Regions from separate parts of the Pseudomonas sp. Irchel 3A5 genome, predicted to be linked through region 2. Evidence: predicted binding sites of a transcription regulator. Region 2 holds the regulator's gene; each other region holds the start of a gene.
The links. Region 2 encodes sigma-54, which starts transcription at its own class of promoters, with help from an activator protein. Its sites were predicted from a motif close to ANTGGCATNNANNTTGCTNT; they were not measured.

Region 1: the regulator sigma-54 is predicted to act here: its motif matches at 3,092-3,111, upstream of flgB (flagellar basal body rod protein FlgB).
Region 3: the regulator sigma-54 is predicted to act here: its motif matches at 2,815-2,834, upstream of glnA (glutamate--ammonia ligase).

The regions. Positions count from the first base shown of each region.
Region 1 covers NZ_FYDU01000006.1:52,858-58,655, reverse strand. Annotated here, with positions in the region: gene flgA (flagellar basal body P-ring formation chaperone FlgA) at 102-860, opposite strand; gene CKW31_RS11200 (chemotaxis protein CheV) at 940-1,872, shown strand; gene cheR (protein-glutamate O-methyltransferase CheR) at 1,917-2,744, shown strand; gene flgB (flagellar basal body rod protein FlgB) at 3,156-3,563, shown strand; gene flgC (flagellar basal body rod protein FlgC) at 3,567-4,007, shown strand; gene CKW31_RS11180 (flagellar hook assembly protein FlgD) at 4,021-4,701, shown strand; gene flgE (flagellar hook protein FlgE) at 4,730-5,798, shown strand, end outside.
Region 2 covers NZ_FYDU01000008.1:165,036-170,833, forward strand. Annotated here, with positions in the region: gene CKW31_RS15160 (HAD family hydrolase) at 1-438, shown strand, start outside; gene lptC (LPS export ABC transporter periplasmic protein LptC) at 452-1,024, shown strand; gene lptA (lipopolysaccharide transport periplasmic protein LptA) at 1,011-1,556, shown strand; gene lptB (LPS export ABC transporter ATP-binding protein) at 1,557-2,282, shown strand; gene CKW31_RS15180 (RNA polymerase factor sigma-54) at 2,468-3,961, shown strand; gene hpf (ribosome hibernation-promoting factor, HPF/YfiA family) at 4,092-4,400, shown strand; gene ptsN (PTS IIA-like nitrogen regulatory protein PtsN) at 4,414-4,878, shown strand; gene rapZ (RNase adapter RapZ) at 4,881-5,738, shown strand; gene CKW31_RS15200 (HPr family phosphocarrier protein) at 5,755-5,798, shown strand, end outside.
Region 3 covers NZ_FYDU01000017.1:13,693-19,490, forward strand. Annotated here, with positions in the region: gene CKW31_RS24505 (DUF4124 domain-containing protein) at 1-383, opposite strand, end outside; gene CKW31_RS24510 (chorismate mutase) at 462-1,028, opposite strand; gene glnA (glutamate--ammonia ligase) at 1,308-2,714, opposite strand; gene thiI (tRNA uracil 4-sulfurtransferase ThiI) at 3,049-4,503, shown strand; gene typA (translational GTPase TypA) at 4,648-5,798, shown strand, end outside.

The DNA of each region.
Region 1 (5,798 bases), on a different contig from region 2:
TGCGTTTTGCGCAGCCAATGGACCTCGAACCGCAGAAGTTGTTTCGCAGTCTAGGAAAAACAAGCGTTTCACGCCAGTGTTCTATCGCGCCGCATAGCTGATCACATAGGGGCCTCCACCTGTCCAGGCCCGGTAATGTTGGCCTTTATGATGCGCTTTGAGTTGAGGTTCTTGACCCGTATCTGTTCGTTGAACGTCCCGTCAGACAACGCTTCGCCCGGCATCCGCACGGAGATGGAGCCGCTGCGAGCGGTGATTACCACCTGATCACCCTTTTTTACCATCTGGGGCTGTTCCAGAAAGTTGGGTGCAATGATTTGGTCGATGACCATTGGTCGGAGGATCTTTTGCCCAACGGCCTGATCTTCAGCGGATAGAAAACCCTGACCCAGCAAACCAATGTCGCGCTCGCGCATGGCGATGTCCTGCTCGGTAATCACCGCGTCACGCTTGAGCGGGCGAACGGCAGTCACCACATTGCGGAACAACCGCACCTGGGCGGGTACAAACACCGTCCAGGGCGACGAGCCCTCGCAGCGCACCCGGGTAGTCACGCGGCCTACGGGGCGCGGACTTTCAAGGCTTGCTGTCAATTCCTTGTCGCAAAAAGGCATGCGAAGACGAGGGTCCAATTGACGCACTTCAATTTCGTAGCGCCCTTCGATCTGGGCAGTCGCCAAATACTCTTCAACTGTGAATTCAAGAAACCCCTGAGTGACGCCGATAAGTTGTTCAGGCAATGTGAAACTGTCTGCCCGACTGGTATTCACCAAGGCAGAAAGACACAGCAAAGCCAGCGAACAGAGCAAGATGCGGTTCTTGAAGATGGCGTGTCGGGAAATTGTCGTTTTTGCATTCATGACGTATGAAAAGCAAGGCCCGTGCCGCTTACCTGACCAGGTGCTGTGGCGATGGTTACTTTGATAGGGGAGTCGCAGCATGGCCGGTGTAATGGATTCAGTGAACCAGCGAACACAGCTGGTTGGGCAGAATCGCCTTGAGCTCTTGTTGTTCCGTCTCAATGGCAAACAGCTTTATGGGATCAACGTCTTCAAGGTGAAGGAGGTGCTGCAATGCCCCAAGCTCACTGTGATGCCTAAATCCAGTCGGATTGTGCGCGGCGTTGCGAACATTCGTGGCGGGACGATCCCGATTCTCGATCTCGCCATGGCAACCGGTTTGCCAGGGCAGATGTCGATTGATAACGCGTTCGTGATCATCACTGAGTACAACACTAAGGTTCAGGGTTTTCTGGTGGACTCGGTCGAGCGCATCGTGAACATGAACTGGGAAGAGATCCATCCGCCACCCAAGGGAACGGGTCGCGATCACTACCTGACGGCGGTGACGCGGGTCGATAACCAGTTGGTGGAAATCATCGACGTCGAGAAGATTCTTGCGGAAGTGGCACCGATGTCGGAAGCCGTGTCTGTCGGTGTGATCGACGAGGAAACCCATCACAAGGCCATTTCTCTGCGAGTGCTGACGGTCGATGACTCTTCAGTGGCGCGCAAACAGGTCAGCCGCTGTCTACAGACTGTTGGCGTGGAAGTGGTTGCGCTTAACGACGGTCGTCAGGCACTGGATTACCTCAAGCAGATGGTCGCTGAAGGCAAGAAGCCTGAAGAAGAATTCCTGATGATGATTTCCGACATTGAGATGCCGGAAATGGACGGCTACACGCTCACCTCCGAGATTCGTAATGACCCTCGGATGCAAAAACTGCACATCGTTTTGCATACTTCTCTGTCAGGTGTGTTCAATCAGGCTATGGTGAAGAAAGTTGGCGCGGATGACTTCCTTGCCAAATTCCGGCCTGATGACCTCGCCGCACGTGTTGTGGACAGAATCAAGGCAGCAGACATCAGCTAGGGGCGTCGTTCCTGGTGGTTTTACATGATTTGAGAGGCGGCATCTTGGCTACGGGTAATTTGGATTTCGAGCAGTTCCGGGTATTTTTGGAAAAAGCCTGTGGCATCCTTTTGGGTGAGAACAAGCAGTACCTGGTTTCCAGTCGCCTCAACAAGTTGATGGAACAACAAGGTATCAAAACCCTTGGCGAACTGATCCAGCGCATCCAGTCACAGCCACGCAGCGGTTTGCGCGAGCAGGTGGTGGATGCGATGACGACCAACGAAACCCTGTGGTTTCGCGACACCTATCCGTTTGAGGTGATGAAGAACAAGGTTCTGCCCGAGGCCATCAAGGCTGCTCCCGGTCAGCGCCTGCGCATCTGGTCGGCCGCCTGCTCTTCGGGTCAGGAACCGTACTCGCTGTCGATGACCATCGACGAGTTTGAGCGCAGCAATTCCGGGCAGTTGAAGAGCGGTGCGCAGATTGTTGCCACTGACTTGTCGGGGCTGATGCTCACCAACTGCAAGTCGGGTGAGTACGACAGCCTGGCAATCGGTCGGGGTTTGTCTCCGGACCGCTTGCAGCGCTACTTCGACGTCAAGTCGCCGGGTCGCTGGGCCGTCAAGGCTCCGATCAAGAGCCGGGTCGAGTTTCGTGCGTTTAACCTGCTGGACAGCTACGCGAGTCTGGGCAAGTTCGACATCGTCTTTTGCCGTAACGTACTGATCTACTTCTCGGCTGAAGTGAAGAAAGACATCCTGCTGCGCATTCACGGCACACTCAAGCCGGGCGGCTATCTGTTCCTCGGTGCTTCCGAGGCGCTGAATGGTCTGCCGGATCATTACCAGATGGTGCAATGCAGCCCGGGGATTATCTACCAGGCCAAGTAAGCTTCTTTGTTGTTCAGGAAAGAGACCTTCGGGTCTCTTTTTTTGTTTTTACCCTGCAGTGACTGAGCGCATTCGGTGAGCTTGGATGTGCCAGATGTTGATTTGCTAGCTGTTCCATTGCCTTCGCGGGCAAGCCTCGCTCCAACGGATAGCGACTGTTGGAGCGAGGCTTGCCCGCGAAGGCGTCGGTGCGGCTAAAGCGGAAATGCAGGCATACCCCGGCAACTGGCAACTTTACGGCACTCACCTTGCCGCTTATGCCGCTCTCAGCGGAAATGACTTGCCGCTTTTCTGGCATCACCCCTGCCGCTCAGCCCTGCAGCCCTGTGAAAATGGGCTTTCCACAGATTGGCACGCTGATTGCTATGTCTCTATCAAGAAAATCTGGTCAACCGGTAAAGGTTTCCCGAAATGAGCATCAGCTTCGATAAAGCGCTAGGCATTCACGAAAAGGCACTCAGCTTCCGCGCTCAGCGTGCAGAGGTCCTGGCTAACAACATCACCAACGCCGATACGCCGAATTACAAGGCGCGTGATCTGGACTTCTCTTCTGTGCTGGCCGCCGAAAGCGACAAGGTCAAGAGCGGCAAGTTTGCGATGAATATGACCAACAACCGTCATATCGAAGCTGAAGGCATGGGCAACACCGACGGCACGCTGATGTATCGCACACCGTCGGCGCCGTCGCTGGATCAGAACACCGTCGACGCTCAAGTGGAAGGCGCCAACTACGCGGAAAACTCCGTCGGTTTCCAGGCCAGCTTCACCTTGCTCAACAGTAAATTCAAAGGGTTGGTTGCAGCCCTTCGTGGAGAATAATTCATGTCTCTAGCCAACGTCTTCAACATTGCCGGTAGCGGCATGAGTGCTCAGACCACTCGGTTGAACACCACCGCCAGTAACATCGCCAACGCCGAGACTGTGTCTTCGAGCATGGACCAGACTTATCGCGCCCGTCACCCGGTGTTCGCGACAGTTTTCCAGCAAAGCCAGCAGGGCGGCGGTTCGCTGTTCCAGGATCAGGGTGAAGCCGGTCAGGGTGTACAGGTCAACGGCATCATTGAAGATGCTTCCAACCTCGAAGCGCGCTACGAGCCGAATCATCCGTCTGCCGATGGCAATGGGTATGTGTACTACCCGAACGTGAACGTCGTTGAAGAAATGGCCGACATGATTTCTGCCAGTCGTTCGTTCCAGACCAACGCGGAAATCATGAACACCGCCAAATCCATGATGCAAAAAGTCCTGACCCTCGGTCAGTGATAAGGGGCGCGTAATGGCCGTTGAAAACGATGTATCCGCGAAATTCATAAGTTCGCTGCAAAACCCGACTGCAACCAAGACCAGTTCCAATGACGCGTTAGGCAAGGATGCGTTTCTGCAGTTGCTGGTTACCCAGATGAAGAACCAGAACCCGCTGGAGCCACAGGATAACGGGGAATTCGTTGCCCAGTTGGCGCAGTTCAGCAGCCTGGAAAGCATGCAGAACCTGACAACTACCGTAGATGGCATTGCTGGCCTCTATCAGTCGTCTCAAGCCCTGCAGGCTTCTTCTCTGGTCGGCCGTTCAGTGGTTGTCAATGCCGGTGCAACCTCGGTTGATACCGCGAAAGGCATGACGGGGTCGGTGGTTGTGCCTTCATCCAGCACGACAACCAACGTCAAGATTTATGACGCGCAGATGAATCTGGTCAAAACAGTGGACATGGGTAGCCAATCTGCGGGTACCTCAAGTTTCACTTGGGACGGCACCAACGAAGCGGGTGAAAAAGTCGCTTCCGGCAACTACAGCTTTGTGGCTTCAGGTTCTCTTGACGGTACTGCAACAGGCCTCGCCACATACTTGCCTGCCACGGTCAACAGTGTGACCACCGGGGTCAGTGGTGGAGAGATGACACTAAATCTGGCGGGCGGTCAAAGTATCGCGCTGTCCAAAGTACAAACTATCGGAATTTAGAGCCGACTCGACGGCGAAGGAGTGTTACATGTCATTCAATACCGGTCTTAGTGGGCTCTACGCAGCAAATAAAAGCCTCGACGTAGCAGGCAACAACATTGCCAACGTTGCAACCAATGGGTTCAAATCTTCCCGTGTGGAGTTTGCTGATCAGTACGCGCAATCCATTCGCGGTACTTCCGGCAATACCAACGTTGGCAGTGGTGTAAGAACCGCAGCAGTGTCCCAGCAGTTTACTCAGGGCACCTTGACCACCGGCACCGCTAACAGCCTCGACCTGGCAATCAACGGTAATGGTTTCTTCATGATCAGCAACAACGGCGAGAAGCTGTACACTCGCGCGGGTGCTTTTCATACCGATAAAGAAGGTTACATCGTCAACAGTTCCGGCATGAACCTGCAGGGCTATAACGTTGATGCCAACGGTAACGTGGTAACGGGTGTCTCCCAGAATCTACGGGTTGACTCTTCGAACCAGGCGCCAAACCCGACAGCGAAGATCTCGCTCGCGTCGAACATGAACTCTACCGCGACGGTGCCTGCTGTCACTCCGTTCGATCCGAGTAATACCGCTTCTTACAATTTCCCTATCAGCACTGCGATCTATGACTCACAGGGGAACCAGCACACTCTGGATCAGTACTTCGCCAAGTCCGGTACTAACACCTGGACGATGTACTCGCTGATTGATGGCCGTAGCATCAGCGACCCTACCAACGCTGATTTGGCGACCGCTACCACGCCGGATCAGACAACGTTGAGCTTTGACTCTGCGGGGGCTCTGATCACTGACCCGTTGCCGACGTCAAGTGCGAATGTCGTGGTTAACGCCGACGGTACGTTCCAGATATCCAACTGGAATCCGGCTTATAACGCGGGCACTGCAACGGTTCCCAACTGGGTTGATAACGGCGCGGCTGCTGCTGTAGGCGGTATCCAGCTGGACATGCTGTCGACTACACAAACGGCTTCTGTGTCGGGCGCTATCACCAAGTCTCAGGATGGTTATGCGACTGGTCAGATCAGTTCCATGAGCGTTGACGCTACCGGTAACCTGTTTGCGAGTTATACCAACGGTCAATCCAAGGTGATTGGTC
Region 2 (5,798 bases):
TTCCTTGAAGACGGTAGCGAATTCAAGACTTTCAACACTCTGGACGGCCAAGGCATTAAAATGCTGATCGCCTCGGGCGTGGCAACGGCCATTATCAGCGGCCGCAAGACGCCGGTCGTTGAACGCCGTGCCAAGAATCTCGGCATTGAGCATCTTTATCAGGGCCGCGAAGACAAGCTTGTGGTTCTCGACGAACTGCTCGGCCAGCTCGGCCTGAATTACGAACAGGTCGCCTATCTGGGTGATGATCTGCCAGACTTGCCAGTCATCCGGCGTGTCGGTCTTGGCATGGCGGTGGCCAATGCAGCAACTTTTGTCCGGCAACATGCCCACGGCATTACCCAGGCACGCGGCGGCGAAGGCGCAGCTCGCGAGTTCTGTGAATTGATCATGAGCGCTCAAGGCAGCCTTGAAGCCGCCCACGCAGCCTACTTATAGACAGAAGCCATTTATGCTTAGCAAAAGAATTCGAACGTTTCTGATCCTCGGCGTGCTGGCATTTTTGCTGGCAGCCGCAGGTTATTGGAACATCAGCCCGGAAAGCTTCATGGAGCAACCGGCTGCAACGGTGGACGAAAGCGCCATCGATTTTTACGCAATCAATGCGCATAGCGTGCAGTATTTGCCGGATGGCAAGTTGCAGTACGAAATGACAGCAGACAAGGTCGAGCACATCAAGGCCACCGATGTAACAATGCTCACCACGCCAGACTTGCAGATGTACCGTGGCACCCTCTTTCCCTGGCATATCCAGAGCAAAACGGGTGAGGTTTCCCCTGGTGGCGAGCAAGTCGAACTGATTGACTCGGTTCGCGTAGCACGAACAGACGAAAAAAAACGTACGACCATTATCACCAGCAGTCGAATGACCGTATTCCCGCAGAAGCAATATGCGCAGACCGAGCAAGCCGTTAGAATCGACGGCGCGGGCGGTGTGACTACGGCCAAGGGAATGAAAGCGTATTTGAACGACAGCAGGATGGACCTGCTATCTAATGTAAGAGGACAGTATGAGGCTCGTTAAAACCCTTCCTTTTTTGCTTGGCCTGGGTGCAGCACTGGGAAGCGCGAGCGCCTGGTCCCTGCCGACTGATCGCGATCAGCCGATCCACATTCAGTCCGACGACGCACAACTCGACGACAAGAAAGGCGTTGCCACCTATAAAGGCAACGTAATCATCACCCAGGGCTCGATGAAGATCACCGGTAATACCGTGACCATCACACGTAATGCCCAAGGTGAAGTCGATGTGTTCACATCGGTCGGCAACCTCGCGTACTACGAGCAGAAGCCGTCTGTAGACAAGCCTATCGTTCAAGCCTACGCGATCACTATCCAGTACTACGCTGCGCAGGATCGTATCGTTCTGATCGACAAGGCCAAGGTCATCAACGATGGCAACACGTCCGAAGGCGAGAAGATCGTTTATGACACGGTCAAACAGATCGTCAGCGCTGGTCGTGCCAATGGCGGCAGCAAGGTGACAACACCACGCCCGCGTATTGACATGGTTATCCAGCCGAAAAAGAAAACCGACCAGCAGAAGGCCCAGTAAATGGCGACGCTGAAAGCCCAGCATTTGGCTAAGAGCTACAAGGGCCGTCAGGTCGTTCGCGATGTGAGCCTGTCCATCGAAAGTGGTCAGATCGTAGGATTGCTAGGGCCTAACGGCGCTGGCAAGACCACCTGCTTCTACATGATTGTCGGCCTGGTTCAGGCTGATCAAGGGCGAGTGCTGATCGACGACCTGGATGTCAGCCACCAGCCCATGCACGGCCGCGCACGCGCAGGTATTGGCTATCTGCCTCAGGAAGCCTCGATCTTTCGCAAGCTGTCGGTAGCCGACAACATCATGGCGATTCTCGAAACTCGCCAGGAGCTGGACCGTGACGGACGCCGCAAGGAGCTGGAAAGCCTGCTGCAGGAATTTCACATCACTCATATCCGCGACAATATGGGCATGAGCCTGTCCGGTGGTGAGCGCCGCCGGGTGGAAATCGCACGCGCACTTGCTACCTCACCGAAATTCATCCTGCTCGACGAACCGTTCGCAGGCGTGGACCCGATTTCCGTAGGCGATATCAAACAGATCATCCACCATCTGAAAGCCAAGGGCATCGGCGTATTGATCACCGATCACAACGTCCGTGAAACCCTGGACATCTGTGAAACCGCCTACATCGTCAACGACGGGCAGTTGATTGCCGAAGGCGATTCGGAAACCATTCTCGCAAATCAGCTGGTGAAAGAGGTTTACCTCGGCCACGAGTTCCGCCTGTAAAAAGAACTGTGGTGCCCGGCTTTCAAGGCGGGCAGGACTGGGCCTTGGTGCTGATGGTTATTAAATGCCAGCACGCTCTAGTCAAACACTTCAGTTTCAGGCATATAATTTGCTTATGTACGCGCCCAGGCGCTCGGTAGTGGATGGCGCATGTGCGCCGGCGAATAAGGTGTTAAGCCCCAGCCATGAAACCATCGCTAGTCTTGAGAATGGGCCAGCAGCTGACGATGACGCCGCAGCTGCAACAGGCCATCCGCTTACTCCAATTGTCGACACTGGACCTCCAGCAGGAGATCCAGGAGGCACTGGAGTCGAACCCTATGCTGGAACGCCAGGAAGAAGGCGACGATTTCGACAACGCCGACCCATTGGCTGACAACATCGAGCAGAAACCTAATCCTGATGTCCAGGAGCCGACTTATCAGGAGTCCGCTCCTACTGTGGACAATCTGGAAGAAGGCGACTGGAGCGAGCGCATCCCCAACGAGCTGCCGGTCGATACCGCGTGGGAAGACGTCTATCAAACCAGCGCCAGCAGCCTGCCCAGCAATGATGATGACGAGTGGGACTTCACCACTCGTACCTCTGCCGGTGAGAGCCTGCAAAGCCATTTACTCTGGCAGTTGAACCTGGCGCCGATGTCCGACACCGACCGCCTGATTGCCGTGACCCTGATCGATTGCATCAATAACCAGGGCTATCTGGACGAGACTCTGGAAGAGATTCTCGACGCCTTCGATCCCGAGCTTGATATCGAGCTCGACGAGATTGAAGCCGTGCTGCACCGCATTCAGCAGTTTGAGCCCGCCGGTATCGGCGCGCGCAACCTGAGCGAATGCCTGCTCCTGCAATTGCGTCAGCTCCCGGCAAAAACCCGTTGGCTCAGCGAAGCACAGCGACTGGTCAGTGACTACATCGACCTGCTGGGCAGCCGCGACTACTCGCAGCTCATGCGCCGCATGAAGCTCAAGGAAGATGAACTGCGGCAGGTCATCGAGCTGGTGCAAAGCCTCAACCCTCGCCCCGGTTCGCAAATCGAATCCACCGAAGCTGAATACGTGGTGCCTGACGTCATCGTGCGCAAGGACAACGAACGCTGGCTGGTTGAGCTCAATCAGGAATCAGTCCCGCGCTTGCGCGTGAATCCGCAGTACGCCGGTTTTGTCCGCCGCGCCGATACCAGCGCCGATAACACGTTCATGCGCAATCAGCTGCAAGAAGCACGCTGGTTCATCAAAAGCCTGCAAAGTCGTAATGAAACCCTCATGAAAGTGGCAACGCAGATCGTCGAGCATCAGCGCGGCTTCCTTGAGTACGGCGATGAGGCGATGAAACCACTGGTCCTGCATGACATCGCAGAGGCCGTAGGCATGCACGAGTCGACCATTTCTCGTGTAACCACTCAGAAATTCATGCATACCCCCCGTGGTATTTACGAGTTGAAATATTTCTTCTCGAGCCATGTAAGCACCTCCGAAGGCGGTGAATGTTCGTCCACAGCCATTCGCGCGATCATCAAAAAACTGGTTGCAGCGGAAAATCAGAAAAAGCCGTTGAGTGACAGCAAGATCGCTGGTTTACTGGAGGCACAAGGCATTCAAGTAGCCCGTCGCACAGTAGCCAAATACCGCGAATCACTTGGCATTGCGCCGTCTAGTGAACGCAAGCGACTGATGTGACGAGAGGTACAGTAGTAACCGCCCGAGCACTGGCCCGAATCGGTTCTACGCAACCCGGTTGCTAGCCACAGCGTTCCAGTGGCAGGCAAAAGCCTGCCTCTTTATGCACTGGCAATAAGGAGAAAGCGGTATGCAAGTCAACATCAGTGGACATCAACTGGATGTGACCGACGCCCTACGCGACTACATCACCGAAAAACTCGGCAGACTGGAGCGCCACTTCGACAAGATCACTAATGTGCAGGTCATCATGGAGGTCGAGAAGCTTAAACAGAAAATCGAAGCCACCCTGCACATCCCCGGCTCAAAGGTCGTCGCCAATGCGGAACATGATGACATGTACGCGGCAATCGACCTTTTGACCGACAAGCTGGATAGACAACTGCTCAAGCATAAGGAAAAGCAGCTCAGCCTCCTTCAGGGTGCAACGGCTCGCTGATACCCCCAAAAACATGATCCGATTAGAAAATATCCTGACCCCCGGCCGTTCACTCGTGAACGTGCCGGGCGGCAGCAAGAAAAAAGTCCTCGAACAGATTGCCAACCTGATCGGCAGAGAAGTGCCTGATCTGGACTCGCAAGTCGTGTTCGAGAGCCTTGTCGCCCGTGAAAAACTTGGCTCTACCGGCTTTGGTAATGGCATCGCCATTCCGCACTGTCGTTTGAAGGGATGTGAATCACCCATCAGCGCATTGCTGCACCTGAACGCTCCTGTAGATTTCGACGCTATCGATGGCGCCCCCGTTGACTTGCTGTTTGTCCTGCTGGTCCCGGAAGCGGCTACCGATGCACACCTGGAATTGCTGCGCCAGATCGCCAGCATGCTCGACCGCAAAGAAGTGCGTGAACGCCTGCGTAGTGCCGCGAGCAACGAAGCCCTTTATCAGGTAGTACTGGACGAGCAAAACAGGCATTAATCATGCGCATGATCATTGTGAGCGGTCGCTCGGGCTCCGGCAAAAGCACCGCGCTGGATGTCCTGGAAGACAGCGGCTTCTACTGCGTTGATAACCTTCCGGCCGGTCTGCTCCCGGAACTCGCCGAACGCGCGCTGATCAATACCGAGCTGGCCGAACCGTTGCTGGCCGTCTCCATTGATGCACGCAACCTCCCCAGTCACCTGACGCGCTTCCCGCAGATGCTGGAAGAGGTTCGTTCACGCAACATCCAGTGCGATGTGCTGTACCTGGATGCGGATGAATCGACCCTCTTCAAACGCTTCTCGGAAACCCGTCGTCGCCACCCTCTGAGCAACGCCAACCGCTCGCTGGCCGAGGCCATTCGGGACGAGACTACGTTGCTGGGGCCGATCATTGATCTGGCAGACCTGAAGATCAATACCACCCACCTGAACCTCTACCAGCTGCGCGACACGCTTAAGCTTCGCCTGCTGAACAAGCCGGAGCCAGGTACGGCCTTCCTGATCGAGTCTTTCGGATTCAAGCGCGGCATGCCCGTGGACGCCGACCTGGTATTCGATGTGCGCTGCCTGCCAAACCCTTATTGGAAACCTGAACTGCGAGAGAAATCAGGAAAGGACCAGCCCGTTATCGACTACCTTGCTGCACAGCCTGATGTGGAGGAGATGTTTCAGGACATCTTCACGTATCTCAACAAGTGGCTGCCGCGCTTCGCTGCCAGCAACCGCTCGTATGTCACCATTGCCATTGGCTGCACCGGGGGCCACCACCGCTCGGTGTACCTGACCGAGCGCCTGGGTCAGGTCCTGCAACAATCCCTCAAAAACGTTCAGGTTCGCCACCGCGACTTAAGCTGAAAGGACTTCCCCTGCGATGCCCGCTCTTCAAATCACCATTATCAACAAGCTGGGCCTGCA
Region 3 (5,798 bases), on a different contig from region 2:
TGGCCGTAGAGTTCGCCGTCGACCAGCAGTTGCAGCAAGTGCCCTGGCATCAGTCTTGGTTTGATCGATACGCCGACGGTGAAGGTGCCGTTGTTGGCGCGTAACGCCTCGTCGGCGGGAAGATCGGTCAACTCCAGGATTTCGTAGCCCGTCTGCGCCTGAGCCTGGGGCTGCGGTTGCGGGTTTTGCGGCGGTGTCACCGGAGTCGCCATTTTCTGGGTATCAACGCTATTGAGCGGCGGCAGTTCGACAACCTTGGCCTTCACGCCATCAGGCGGCTGATTGCTGAACGCGGCGTTACCGTTGGCATCGGTGTATTTGTAGATCTGCGCTGCTGCGGGCAATGCGATCAACAGCAGCAGACAGATGAGGCTTCGGCGCATGCAGGCTCCGTGGCGTTGATGCGATTGGCGGTGTAATGGGCGCAGCATAGAACATAAATCAGCTTATGCGGCTTGCGATCATTTACGGATCACGCACAGCTCGCCTACTGCGCGAGTCAGCGCAAGATCATGAATCGGGTCTTTGGCTTGCGCCCGGGACTGTTGAATCAGCCAGTTTGGGCAGTGTGGGTCCTGACGGTACATCGCAAAGGCTGAGTATTCGCGCAGCAGTCGCGTTTGCAGTTGATCCAGCTGTGGGCGGATCTGGCCGACCAGATCCGGCCTTTGGGTGTCCGGCGCCTTGCCGGCTTCGTGCCATTTCGCGAGAAGTGCGTACTGCACCAGCTTGTTCGCTTCGATCTGCGCGGCGAGGAATTGGCTGACCTCCTGTGGATCCAGGTTGTAGGTCGGTGCAAGCTTTGCGGCTGCCGCGATGACCTGAGCTTCGCGTGGGCTGTCTTGAATCGGTTTCCCGCTGTCCCATTTGGTCAGCGCGACCTGATCTGCAATGGCAAGGCGTTCGCTGATCGTTGCCATCAAAGGTGCCAGGGGGGCAGGGGCGGGTGAGGACGTCGGTGTGGCTGAGCAGGCGGTCAGGCTGGCAAGGGTGGCGCAGAGGAAAAGCAGTCGTGGTTTATTGGTCATCTCTCTTTTTCTCTTTTCTGAATCGGGATGTAATTTGATAGTGAATCTGTAGGAGCGCACGAGCACCGCGAGGCCGCGATAGCAGTACATCAGACAGAACGCTATCGCGGCCTCGCGGTGCTCGTGCGCTCCTACAGGGGCGGCGTTCTCGATACGACAGCATGGACTCGCGCAAAGCGCTTCAGGCAACAAATATTTACTGGATATTAAACCCCGCCCATAAAAAAGGCCTCCCGAAGGAGGCCTCTTTTGTGCGTCAAAGTTGCTGACGCGACTGGATCAGCAGCTGTAGTACAGCTCGTATTCCAGTGGGTGTACGAACGTGCGTACTTTGATTTCTTCTTCGCTTTTCAGAGCGATGTAAGCGTCGATGAAGTCGTCGCTGAAAACGCCGCCTTTGGTCAGGAACGCACGACCTTTGTCCAGCTCTTCCAGGGCTTCTTTCAGGCTGCCGCAAACTTGTGGGATCTCTTTGGCCTCTTCAGGCGGCAGGTCATACAGGTTTTTGTCAGCGGCGTCGCCTGGGTGAATCTTGTTCTGGATGCCGTCCAGGCCAGCCATCAGCAGTGCTGCGAAAGCCAGGTAAGGGTTGGCGGATGGATCCGGGAAGCGAGCTTCGATACGGCGGCCTTTAGGGCTGCTGACGTAAGGAATACGGATCGAAGCGGAACGGTTACGAGCCGAGTAAGCCAGCATCACTGGAGCTTCGAAGCCTGGAACCAGACGCTTGTAGGAGTTGGTAGCCGGGTTGGTGAAGCCGTTCAGTGCTTTACCGTGCTTGATGATGCCGCCGATGAAGTACAGAGCGGTGTCGGACAGACCGGCATAGCCTTCGCCTGCGAAGGTGTTCTTGCCATCTTTGGAGATGGACATGTGAACGTGCATACCTGAACCGTTATCGCCGTACAGAGGCTTAGGCATGAAGGTCGCGGTGCGGCCGTAAGCGTCAGCAACGTTGTGAACAACGTATTTCAGGGTCTGAACTTCGTCAGCCTTTTTAACCAGCGTGTTGAATTTCACGCCGATTTCGTTCTGACCAGCAGTCGCCACTTCGTGGTGGTGAACTTCTACGGTCTGGCCCATTTCTTCCAGAGCGTTGCACATTGCGGTGCGGATTTCGTGGTCATGGTCGAATGGTGGAACCGGGAAGTAACCGCCTTTGATGCCTGGACGGTGGCCCTTGTTACCGCCTTCGATATCGGCGTCGGACATCCACGAACCTTGTTCGGAGTAGATCTTGAACATGGAACCGGAGATATCGGATTTGAACTTCACTTCGTCGAAGATGAAGAATTCTGGCTCTGGACCGGCGAATACAGTGTCACCGATACCGGTCGACTTGAGGTATTCCTCAGCGCGGTGAGCGATAGCGCGTGGGTCGCGGTCGTAACCTTGCATGGTCGAAGGTTCGATGATGTCGCAAACCAGGATCAGGGTTGGGTCTTCGGTGAACGGATCGAGAACGGCAGTTTCGTCGTCCGGCAGCAGGATCATGTCGGAGGCTTCGATGCCTTTCCAGCCAGAGATGGAGGAGCCGTCGAACATCTTGCCGACTTCGAAGAAGTCGTCTTCCAGCGCATCACGAGCCGGCATGGTCACGTGGTGCTGTGTACCTTTAGTGTCCGTGAAGCGCAGATCAATCCACTTAACGTCATGATCTTTGATGAGTTGAACCGACTTCGACATGGTGTCCTCCGGGTGGCTTCGGGCCTATTTAATGGTTTGGGCCCTTAGAATTTGGGTGATGCCGGCGCAAATACTCTGCCAAGGCAACCTGCCTCACAAGGGAGCAAATTGCATGCCAGTGCCCCGAGATGGGTTTTATGCCCGAAACGCTAGCAATTCGGGGATAAAAATCGACGATTTTAGAATTCGGCGCACCACAATGAGGCTTGATAATGGGCGTCAGGTCTTTTTTGGTGCATCGATGATTGGTTGCACGATAACTGGTTAAACCTTGAGCAATTTCCGCTATAATCCCGCCCCCTCTTTTTCGGCTGGCACCTCGCGCGCTGTTTTCATGAAACTAATCGTAAAAGTCTTCCCCGAAATCATCATCAAAAGCCCGCCGGTGCGTAAGCAATTCATCCGCCAGCTGGCCAAGAACATCCGCACCGTGCTCCGTGATCTGGACCCGGTGCTGGTGGTGGATGGCTCGTGGGACAACCTCGAGGTTCAGACGAAACTGACCGACCCCAAGGCCCTGCAGGACATGACCGACCGCCTGAGCTGCATGCCGGGCATCGCCAATTTTCTTCAGGTTGCCGAATACCCGCTGGGCGACATGGACGACATCGTTGCCAAGTGCAAACTGCACTACGCCGATTTGCTGCCGGGCAAGATGTTTTCAGTGCGCTGCAAGCGCGCCGGCAAGCACGCATTCAGCTCCATGGATGTCGAAAAGTACGTCGGTAGCCAGTTGCGCAAGCAGTGCGGTGCAGCCGGTATCGAGCTGAAAAAGCCGGAAATCGTGGTGCGAATGGAAATTCGCGACAAACGGTTGTTTGTCATCCACAGCCAGCACAACAGTGTCGGCGGATACCCGTTAGGCGCCCTCGAACAGACCCTGGTATTGATGTCCGGCGGTTTTGATTCGACCGTGGCGGCCTATCAGGTCATGCGTCGCGGGCTGATGGCGCATTTCTGCTTCTTCAATCTGGGCGGTCGTGCCCATGAACTGGGCGTGATGGAAGTCGCGCATTTCATCTGGAAGAAGTACGGCAGCTCCCAGCGCGTGCTGTTTATCAGCGTGCCGTTCGAGGAAGTTCTCGGAGAAATACTGCAGAAAGTCGATAACAGTCATATGGGTGTAGTTTTGAAGCGTATGATGTTACGCGCTGCATCCTCTATCGCTGACCGTCTTGATATCGATGTGCTGGTTACCGGCGAAGCGATTTCACAGGTTGCCAGCCAGACGTTGCCGAACCTGTCGTTGATTGACGCCGCGACTGACAAGCTGGTCTTGCGCCCGTTGATCACCAGCCACAAGCAGGACATCGTCGATCAGGCGGTTGAAATCGGTACTGCCGATTTCGCCAGGCACATGCCTGAGTATTGCGGGGTGATTTCGATCAACCCCAAGACCAACGCCAAGCGCAACCGCGTTGAGTACGAAGAGCAACAGTTCGACATGGCGGTTCTCGAGCGAGCGCTGGAGAACGCCAAACTGGTTTCGATCGATCGTGTGATTGACGATCTGAGCCAGAGTGTCGAGATAGAAGAAGTCAGTCAGGCACTGGCAGGGCAGGTCATCGTTGACATCCGTCACCCGGATGCTCAGGAAGATCAGCCGCTGGTATTGCCTGGTATTGAAGTACAGGCGCTGCCGTTCTATGCATTGAACAGCCGCTTCAAGGAACTGGATAACACGCGCCAGTACCTGTTGTATTGCGACAAAGGCGTCATGAGTCGCCTGCATGCTCACCATTTGCTCAGTGAGGGGTATGCCAATGTGCGCGTTTATAGACCGAGCTAAGTGCCCGGGGCTGTTTGCCTGTGGCTTGCGTCACCGGCCCCCCGACGCCAGTCGTCTAGCCGTAACGGCTTTGGCCGACTCTGACGTTATAAATAGCTGTTTAGCAGTATTCAGCTAACCGAATCCTCTGATCGAGATACACAAGTGATCGAAAATCTACGCAACATCGCCATCATTGCTCACGTTGACCACGGTAAAACCACCCTGGTAGACAAACTCTTGCGCCAATCCGGCACTCTGGAGCGTAACGAGCTCAACGACGAGCGCGTGATGGACTCCAACGACCAGGAGAAAGAGCGCGGTATTACCATTCTGGCGAAAAACACCGCCATCAACTGGAACGGCTACCACATCAACATCGTGGACACCCCGGGCCACGCCGACTTCGGTGGTGAAGTTGAGCGCGTAATGTCGATGGTTGACTCCGTGCTGCTGCTGGTTGACGCTCAAGACGGCCCTATGCCGCAAACCCGTTTCGTGACCAAGAAGGCTTTCGAAGCCGGCCTGCGTCCAATCGTGGTCATCAACAAGGTTGACCGTCCAGGCGCGCGTCCGGACTGGGTTCTGGATCAGATCTTCGACCTGTTCGACAACCTGGGTGCTACCGAAGAACAGCTGGACTTCAAAGTCGTCTACGCCTCGGCCCTGAACGGTATTGCCGGTCTGGACCACGCTGAAATGGCTGAAGACATGACCCCGCTGTACCAGTCGATCGTCGACAACGTACCAGCGCCGTCTGTTGACCGTGACGGTCCGTTCCAGATGCAGATCTCCGCTCTGGACTACAACAGCTTCCTGGGTGTTATCGGCGTTGGCCGTATCGCTCGTGGTCGCGTCAAGCCGAACACCCCGGTTGTAGCGATCAGCGCCGACGGCAAACGCCGTAACGGTCGTATCCTGAAGCTGATGGGTCACCACGGTCTGCACCGCATCGACGTTGAAGAAGCAGCAGCTGGCGACATCGTTTGCATCAGCGGTATGGATTCGCTGTTCATCTCCGACACCCTGTGCGACCCACTGAACGTGGAAGCAATGGTGCCGTTGACCGTTGACGAACCTACCGTTTCGATGACTTTCCAGGTAAACGACTCGCCGTTCTGCGGTAAAGAAGGCAAGTTCGTGACGTCCCGTAACATCAAGGAACGTCTGGACAAAGAGCTGCTGTACAACGTTGCTCTGCGCGTTGAAGAAGGCGACACCGCTGACAAGTTCAAGGTCTCGGGCCGTGGTGAGCTGCACTTGTCGGTACTGATCGAAACCATGCGTCGCGAAGGCTTCGAAATGGGTGTCGGTCG